Regions from separate parts of the Aeromonas sp. FDAARGOS 1416 genome, predicted to be linked through region 1. Evidence: riboswitches for the same ligand, from Rfam matches in the RefSeq annotation. Region 1 holds a riboswitch; each other region holds the start of a gene.
The links. A riboswitch is a leader RNA that binds a small molecule or an ion and turns the genes downstream of it on or off. The one in region 1 is predicted to bind cyclic di-GMP.
Positions count from the first base shown of each region.

Region 2: linked by a shared signal. The riboswitch ahead of I6L46_RS12145 (glycosyl hydrolase family 18 protein) and the one ahead of I6L46_RS17195 (immunoglobulin-like domain-containing protein) in region 1 are both predicted to bind cyclic di-GMP.
Region 3: linked by a shared signal. The riboswitch ahead of gbpA (N-acetylglucosamine-binding protein GbpA) and the one ahead of I6L46_RS17195 (immunoglobulin-like domain-containing protein) in region 1 are both predicted to bind cyclic di-GMP.
Region 4: linked by a shared signal. The riboswitch ahead of I6L46_RS12195 (glycosyl hydrolase family 18 protein) and the one ahead of I6L46_RS17195 (immunoglobulin-like domain-containing protein) in region 1 are both predicted to bind cyclic di-GMP.

Region 1 is NZ_CP077301.1:3,784,211-3,786,410, forward strand. It holds gene I6L46_RS17195 (immunoglobulin-like domain-containing protein) at 1-1,476, opposite strand, end outside; cyclic di-GMP riboswitch class I at 1,527-1,612, opposite strand; gene prlC (oligopeptidase A) at 2,050-2,200, shown strand, end outside.
Region 2 is NZ_CP077301.1:2,723,229-2,725,428, forward strand. It holds gene I6L46_RS12145 (glycosyl hydrolase family 18 protein) at 1-1,113, opposite strand, end outside; cyclic di-GMP riboswitch class I at 1,263-1,345, opposite strand; gene I6L46_RS12150 (ExeM/NucH family extracellular endonuclease) at 1,639-2,200, shown strand, end outside.
Region 3 is NZ_CP077301.1:4,282,718-4,284,917, forward strand. It holds gene gbpA (N-acetylglucosamine-binding protein GbpA) at 1-1,125, opposite strand, end outside; cyclic di-GMP riboswitch class I at 1,191-1,276, opposite strand; gene I6L46_RS19545 (methyl-accepting chemotaxis protein) at 1,542-2,200, opposite strand, start outside.
Region 4 is NZ_CP077301.1:2,736,542-2,738,741, forward strand. It holds gene I6L46_RS12195 (glycosyl hydrolase family 18 protein) at 1-1,013, opposite strand, end outside; cyclic di-GMP riboswitch class I at 1,113-1,200, opposite strand; gene I6L46_RS12200 (glycosyl hydrolase family 18 protein) at 1,819-2,200, opposite strand, start outside.

The DNA of each region.
Region 1 (2,200 bases):
ACCGGCGCTGTCGCTCACCTGATAGGTGAGGGTGTAGCGGCCGACCTTGCTGCTGTCGACGTTGCCGCTGACCTTGATTTGGGCGGTCAGGTCGCCATCTTCTTCATCATGGGCGCTGACGCCAGCGATCGGATCGAAAGCGGTACCCAGTTCCAGCGTGGTATCGGTGACACCGCTGAACACCGGCTTCATGCTGTAGACCTCGATGGTACGTACCTGCTCGGTGACGTTGTTGTCGCGATCGCTCACCTTGTAGGTGAGGGGGTAGAGGCCGATGCGCTGGCTGTCTACCGAGCCTTCCACCTGGATTTGGCCAGTCAGGTCGCCATCTTCCTTGTCGTTGGCGCTGACACCGGCCAGCGGATCAAAGGCGGTACCCTGCTTGATGCGGGTATCGCTCAGGCCGCTGAACACCGGCTTGCCGTTGTCGACCGGGGGCGTGATCTCCTGATCGTGGATGAAGGGGCCGTAGCTCTTGATGAAGGATTCGTTGTAGGACTGACCGGCGGCGTTGCGGCCCATGTCCCAGTTGATGGACCAGGTCATCACGCCGCGCAGCGGTTGCCCCTCGCTCTTCAGGCGGTTGAAGGCGTTGTAGAGCTTCTGCGGATCCTGCACATAGCCGGTGGCGGCGGCGTCGATGTTGGTCGGAATGCCAAACACCAGCTTGTCATGGGGGATCTTGTAGAAGCCGCGGGTTCCGTTGCTCAGCGAATCCGCCATGTAGTAGATGAACTCTTCTTTCAGGGCATCGTTGTTCTGGGCAATCCAGCCGATGCCATCGATGTAGATACCGTCACCACCCTGGTTGTAGAACTGGGGGTTGATCCAGTCGTAGTAGCCTTCCAGATTGCGGATATAGGGGATGTAGGCGCCAGTCTGGGTCAGATAGGGGAACTCCGGCGCCATGGTGATTAGGAAGTTTTTCCCCTGGGAGCGGTAGTGATCCTTGACCAGACGCAGGGCCGCCGGGATCACGGTCTGGTTGTCGGCGGCGGTGATGGCGGCCTGTTCCAGGTCGATATCCAGCCCGTCGAAGCCATAGGTCTCCACCAGACGGATGATCTCGTCGGCAAAGGCCTGCTCCTGACCTTTGCGCAGCTCGATGTGTGCATCGGCACCGCCCAGCGCCAGCAGCACGGCACGGCCCTGACGGTTCAGCTCTGCGATCTGCTCGATAAACTGGCTTTCGCTCATGCCGATGGCCGGGTCGAGCTTGAAGGTGGGGATGGGATCGCTGCCATACACCTTCATGAAGGAGACATCGACCACGTTGTATTGCGGGTTGACCTGATCGAGCTTGACGCAGGGGGCGATACCGCCCTTGTAGCCCGAGCCGTCACACCAGTTGTGCCAATAGCCGACCACTACGCCGGACTGGGGGTTGACCATCGCCTGACCGGCACTGGTGGCATATGCCATGGGGGCGCCCATGCCGAGCAGGCAGCCAAGCAGGGATAATTTGAGTTTGTTCATCGTCTCTCCGTACGGTGCAAATGGGGCGTCGGTTGTGACCGGACGTCCTCGGGGGCAGCCCCGCTGTCATAGGTGTTTTCCCTTAGACCGGTGGCTTTGCGTCGCGCCCTTTCGGGTCACTTTGCCTTTTTCACCCGATTTCTGTGCAGCACAGAGAATCAAGTGACCTGCATGGCAGGTTGCCTATGATAGATGCTTGAAAATAAATTAATCAATAGTTGGTTTTGATTCTAATTAACTGAAAAATATTGATAATTTGTTACAGTTGCCACATTTTGTCCGTTTCAATGATTGAGCATGACGGTACTTGGCTGGCAGCTGTGGCGCCGGTAAATGGCGGCTTTTTGCCCCTTGAAAGTAGCGATAAGAGCCAAAAAAGGCCCACATATTCATCTTGTTACTGGCTGTTGATGGCAAAACTGCAGCAACGGCAGAGATCCGGGTCGCAATGGTAGGAAAAGTACAGGGTTGCGGCGGATTCCCGCTTGATTATTGCGTGGCTTGGCCACATGTTAGAAAGCCATACAGAGCTGCTAAAGCGGTCTGTTCAAGACCAAACAAGAGGTAACCGGGATGAATAACCCTTTGCTGACAATGGATTCGCTGCCCCCTTTCAGCCAGATCAAGCCGGAGCAGGTTCAACCTGCCGTGATTCAGGCGATTGCTGACTGCAAGCAGAAGATCAGCGATGTGCTGGCCCAGCGTGATCCCCATACCTGGGATA
Region 2 (2,200 bases), 1.1 Mb from region 1:
GTGGCCCTTGTAGGCGAATTCAGGATCCATCTCGGCACCCGGCACACCATCCCAGGTCATCTTGGTGGCTGCATCGTCCACCTTGATGGTGTGGCTCTGCTCATCCACCGCCGCGAAGGCATAGTTGATATGGGTGATCTTGTTCCATGGAATATCGCTCACCAGATAGGCGGGCAGGCCGTTCTTGCCAGTGCGCCAGGAGGTGAAGTAGCCGATGACCCGGCGAGCATGGTCATCCCCCATGCACTCGTAACCATCCGGACGATAGATCTGGCGAATGTCACAAGAGAGGTTGCCACCGGTGGGCGGCAGCGCGGCCTCCTCGACATTGACGGTCACTGCCGCCGACTCGCCGCTCAGATTGCTCTTGTCAGTGGCCACCAGCTTGAGGGCGGCACTGCCTTTGACATCCGGCGTCCAGTTCACCTGCCAGGGGGCAGTAGTGTCTTCACCAATCTTCTTGCCATCGACATAGAGCTCGACTTTGGCCACATCGTTGTTGGCATCTGTGACGTTGCCACTCACCGCCACGCTGCGACCCAGGGTCACCTTGGCGCCGCTGCCCGGGCTGCTAATGCTCACCTTGGGCGCCTCTGACGCGACCACGGCGGCGACGTTGAAGCTCGAATCCGCCTCGCTCAGCACCTTGCTATCTTTATCCAGCGCGCGAGCCTTGAGGGTATGGGCCCCCACTCCGGCGGCGCTCCAACTGGCACTCCAGGGCGAGGCGCTCGCCATGGCGACCAGCGTGCCGTCGACAAGATATTCCACCCGGGCCAAGGCTGTCACTGGGCCACTCAGGGCCACTGCCAGCGCCACGCTGGCTCCTTCATTAAAACTGGCACCAGCAGCCGGTGAGCTGACTGCCACACCGAGCGCAGGAGGGGGCACCTCGCCACCATAGGGCTTCCAGGCATCGGCCCAGACTACACCTACCCCCGGCTCATAGTGATAGGGGGATGCCCCGCACCAGCCTGAATAGGGAAATTCTTTGCATTCATAGAGGGTACCGACGTTGCTGACGATATCGCCAGCCTTGTAGGCAGTACCGGATTTATAGGCGGGATAAGCGGCCTGAGCCCAGGCGGGCGCAGCCGCAAGGGCGACCAGCATGGCAAGCCTGCTGGGTCTGAAGAGCTGTTGCATATTGTTATCTTCCTTGTTTTGTCTTGGCATTGGTCACCAAGGCAAAGAACAATCGCAACCTGCATGATGGGCGCAGACAACTGGCAATGGACCTGCCACAAAAACCACCCCTCACCCAGGGAAACCCCGCTATCTGGATCCACGATCGAGACCGGAAGCATTGCGCCCCGGCATCACTGCCGGTTTGCCCTTTACCTGGGTTCCGTGAGGAACGAACCCAGTATAGGAAGGCGACAAGATCCCCTCAATCTTTATTCTCAAAGAGAATTATCCCCTGCCACGAAAGCGTCATGATCACAGAGTTAAAGTTGATTGAATTATCAAAAAAATCATATCGTTACTGGGATCATAAAAACGCTTTCCCGCACCTTCCCAGATTCATTTAATGTGCGTTGGCTCACTGGTATGACATGCCAGAAATGTGACAATGCGCGCCCTTGGTCAACGAGCCAAGGCTATGGAATCACTGGCAAAAATAAAAAAGGAACACCTATGAAAGGTACTCGTACCCTGCTGTCGCTGGCCGTGGGGCTGGCACTTGCATCCTCAGGCGCCCATGCGGCATTTGTCTGCCCGTCCGATCCGGCTCAACTCACTCCCATCCCGACCATTCAGGGCACAGGCTCCGCCAGCGCGCTGGCCACCCAGACCGTGACCGACAAGAACGGCAATGTGACCGGTAAAATCAGCACGGGCACCTTCAACGTTCGCGGTATCGTGACGACGCTGGGCCAAAGCCTGACCAAGGGTTTCTATCTGACTGACCCGGTGGGAGATGGCAATCCGGCCACCTCTGATGGCATCTTTGTATATCTGAACGACAAAGACTTCGCGACCAAATATAAAGACATCAAACCGGGGGCTGAACTCTGCCTCGAAGCCAAGGTCGAGGAGTACTACGGCGGCACCCAGCTCAAGCCCACCTTCGAATCCAGCAAAGCCCGCCTGCAAGTCACCGCACAAGGGCTGAATGTGCCGACCAGCGTACTGCAGGTCAATGAAGGGGAGACGCTGGCGCAGGCACTCAATCGCCACGAAGGGATGCGGGTACGTC
Region 3 (2,200 bases), 500 kb from region 1:
CTTGAGCCCTTCCAGCGCCATGGTGAAGGTGTGGCTGCTGTCCTTGATGTCGGCACTGCTTTCACCCTTGGCCACGCCGCCGTGGTCATAGAGGGTGTTGGATACGGTCAGATCGCCCTGTGCGGTGACGGTGAAATCGAGGGTTGCCTTGCCGTTGTCCAGCACATAGTCGCTGGCCAGACCGCTGACGCTGATACTGTCCACCACCGGCGGTTGCTGCTGTTGCAGGTCAATCTCGACCCGCTTCAGTTTGCTGTCTCGATGCAGATAGACGGGGTTCATACCGTAGACCGGATTGAACTGGCCATCGGCTCCTTGCTGACCGGCGCGGATCAGGCTCTGCTCGGCGTTGATCTTGCTGGCGAGGGCATGGGCCCAGTTGTTCTTCTGGCCCTGTTCGGCAGTGGTGATGGTCAGCACGGTTTGCAGATCGGGGCGCTCGCCGTTGGCATCGAATACCCGGGTCATCGCCTTGTCGCCTGCCGCGAGGTCGATGGAGGGGTAGATGGTGCCGGACTGGCTCCACTCCAGCGGCGGCTGACTACCATCTTTGAACTTGGCATCGATGATGTTGTAGAAGCTGTTGCTGGTGTCGCCCACTTCCCACACGCCGAGGATCAACTGATAACCGGTGCGCTCCGGCAGGATGCAGTTGTGGGTTACCTGCTTGGGCGGCTGCACCATGTTGCCGTCGATGACGCAGAAGGGGGTCAGGTCGAACGAGGCGCGGGTGAGCGGCTGGTTGGGGTTCCAGTTCTGCTTGGTGAGGTAGTAGCGCCAGTTGCGGGTGACGTGGTTTGCGGTGAAGGTCCAGCTGATGGCGAAGGGGCCGGGCTGTACTTCACGTTTGGTCCAGCGGTCGCTGGTCTGGATGTTCAGCTCGCTCCAGCGCGGGCTGCCCGCCGAGGCGATTTGACCATCCTGCGGGCCGCTCTGCGGGAAGCCGGAAGGGCCCTCCACGCTCTGGGGTTCCCACTGCACGCCGCCACACTGGCTGTTGCCGCCGGTTTTGCACAGATAGTTGCGGCTCTCTGGCTGGCTGATGTAGCCATGAGCCAGGGCGCTGCCGCTGGCCAGCAGAGCCAGCACCGCTGCGATGTGATTGAGTTGGATTTTTGCTGCCATACATTCCTCTGTTCGACAGATGTGGGCAGTCAGTTGGCCTGGGGATTCCCCGATACACACTTGCGTGTAGCAACCCCGCTATCCTGGACAAAACGTCTGTAGACCGGAGGCTTTGCGTCCCGACCTTTCGGTCAGTTTGCCAAATGACTAGATGATTAGTGATGGGCCAAATGTTCGGCCATCACCATTGTGCACTGCATTGATTAATTATTTGAAGTTAAATGTTTAAATGCACCATTCAATGGCGCGAAAATCATTCTAACTGGCTGTTTTTAAATTGTTCTCTTATCTGTGAATGGCACCGATCAACGTTGAATATGCCGATAAGATGCATGTTGATTGCGTGTTGCTGACGTAAAAAAAACCTGCCAGCTTGGCTGGCAGGTTGGGTGACAAGGCGACACGGATTGACGCCATCAATGACGGGCGCGCTGCTCTCCGGAGGGGGGAGATACGGGAGCCATCATTGGCGCTGCAGCTGACTCCTTGCCCAGTTTGAACACCGCAAGTCGCTCATCCAGACTGCGGGAGAGACCGGCCAGCAACTCGCTCTCCTGCGCCAGTTGCGAGGCGGACTGGGACATCTCCAGCGCCGAGTCGTTGATGCCGCTGACGTTGCGGTTCATATCCTCGGCCACCATGCTCTGCTGCTCGGCGGCTGTAGCGATCTGGGTTGCCATGTCGCTCACATGCTGGATGTGGTTGACGATCAGGGTGAGATCCTGCCCCGCCTGCTGGGACTGGTTGACGCTGCTCTCTGCCAGTTTGCGGCTGGTATCCATAGCATTGGCTGCACTGACGGCCCGTTGCTGCAGCTGGGCAATGGTGCTCTGGATCTCTTCGGTGGATTGGCGAGTGCGGCTGGCCAGCTGGCGCACCTCGTCGGCCACCACGGCAAAGCCACGGCCCTGCTCACCGGCACGGGCTGCCTCGATGGCGGCGTTGAGGGCCAGCAGGTTGGTCTGCTCCGAAATGGCGCTGATGACAGCGGTCACTTCGCTGATCTGCATCACCCCCTCCTTGAGCTGGTTGACCTGTTGGGTGGCCTGCTCCACCTCGGTGGCCAGCGCCTTGA
Region 4 (2,200 bases), 1.0 Mb from region 1:
AGCACATAGGTTTCACCATCTTTGGTCTTGTCCCCCAGATTGGGGTTGGCGCCATCGCCGCCCGGGAACTCATAGTCGATATCGACGCCGTCGAAGAACTTCCAGGTCTGCAGGAACTCTTTGACCGAGGCGACGAACACGTCACGCTTGGCCTTGTCATGCATGAAGAAGAAGGGGTCGGAGAGGGTCCAGCCACCGACGGAGGGGAGGATCTTCAGGTCCGGATAGGCCTGTTTGAGGGCCATCAGATTACCGAAGTTGCCCTTGTAGGGCTCATCCCAGGCGACCAGTGACCCCTGCCCTTTTTGCAGCGCGGCCCAGGGATCGTGAATGGCGACCTGGAAATCCTTGCGCCCGGAGCAGGCACGTTGCAACGCCTGGAAGCTGCCAGAAATCTCTTTGAGGCTGTCGTTGAGGCCATCACCGCCACAGATCGGGGTGAAGCCATAGAGGATATGGGTCAGGTTCTGGGCTGGCAGCTTGTCCACGGTGAAGTTGCGATCATAGACCCCCCACTCCACATAGTAGGTGCCGACCACCTTGCCGGACTTGTTGACATAGGGTTTGTTATTCTCCTGAAGGGCAGGCTTGAGCGGTGCAAGGTGGCTGCCGTCGGTATCGGCGACCACGATCTCCTTGGCATCAGACAGGGTACAGCCATCGCCGTTGCACAGCGCGACCTGCATCTGATAGCGCCCCCCCTTGTGCACCTTGAAGGTGGCGGTACCCGCGGCGGAAGAGGGACCGGACCAGACTTCCTTGCCATCCAGCAGCACCTTGGCACTCTGGCCAATATCGCCGTTCCAGAGATTCCAGGTGACGGTCACATCGGCGCCATCCTTCACCTTGACCAGCTCGTTATAAGCGGTCGCGGACTGGTTGACTTCGACGATGGCAAACTTGGTGGGGCCCCAACCGATGGCGGGTTTGCCGGGAGCTGCCGCATAAGCGGCGGAGGAGGCGAGCAGGGTGCCGACCATCATGGCCAGCAGTGCAGGTTTTGGACTTAGCATATTGCTTTCCTTTTCGTTATGGGAAAAACGAAAGGGCAACGCAACACGACAGGTGACACAAAAACGGCCACCCCTTGGCAAGGGCAGCCTGCATTCTACTGTGGTGGCCCCGCTATCCTAGGTCGCCTTGACCCTTAGACCGGAAGCTTTGCGTCCCGACTTTTCAATCGGTTTGCCCTTGTCACAACATTATTTCTGGCGATAAATAATCGCCGATTGACTGTAGGGTAATTCTGATAAGTAAGCAAATCGGACCATTGCCAGCCCACCAGTTACCAACCCCGACAATTACCCACTTTCAAGAAATTAATGTTTAAAAAACAGCCGGATATGCAGACCTAATCTCATCACCTCCAACCAGATACCTCACACCATTTTTTTGATCCGCATCACACAAAATTGAGAAAAATCAATGAGTAAGAACAATATGCGACAAAAGACCCATCTGTATCGCAACTAATGAATTTATAATCGCCGCTTTGCATGGCCAGCAGGTGTCTTCATGCCCAGCGAATTGCCCTCACGCACCCGGTTATCCAGATACGACAAATTTGTTCGTTTGACGATTTATGCCTTGCCACTGGCCGGGATGATCTGGCTTATCAACAGCCTCAATGGCTGGCAAAGGGCAGCGTGCGGCACAGATGCCAGCTATCGGGGAGAGCATTAATCACTAGGCAAGAGTGAGCACTTTGCAGGGACACGAGAGAAGCTGGGGGAAACCGGTTGGCAGAACCGCCAGAATGTGGAGATGCGGGGAGAAAAAAACGGGGCATGACTGGCATGCCCCGCCACCATTCAATGCTTATTTACAGCTGACGGCTCCCACATCCTGCCAGACGTCGTGTTTGCCGGGCTCATTGCCCTTGGTCCAGTACTGCGCCTTCCACTGACGGCCGTTATGGGTGGTGAGCTCGCCACCGTTGTAGGCCACATTGGCATCCCAACCCAGTTGCACCTTGCTCACCAGCAACCACTGATCCGCAGTGCGGCTCGGCTCGTTGCCCTGGGTCCAGTACTTGGCCTGCCACACCAGCTGGTTGTGGCTCACCTTGTCGCCGCTGTTATAGGTGCTGGCCGCTTTCCAGACTGGCCAGTTGGCCGCATCCGGATCGGTCGCCGTGCAACCACCGCCGCTGCTGGCCGGTTTGACCGTCAGACGGGTTGCCGCACTGGCATCCAGCCCG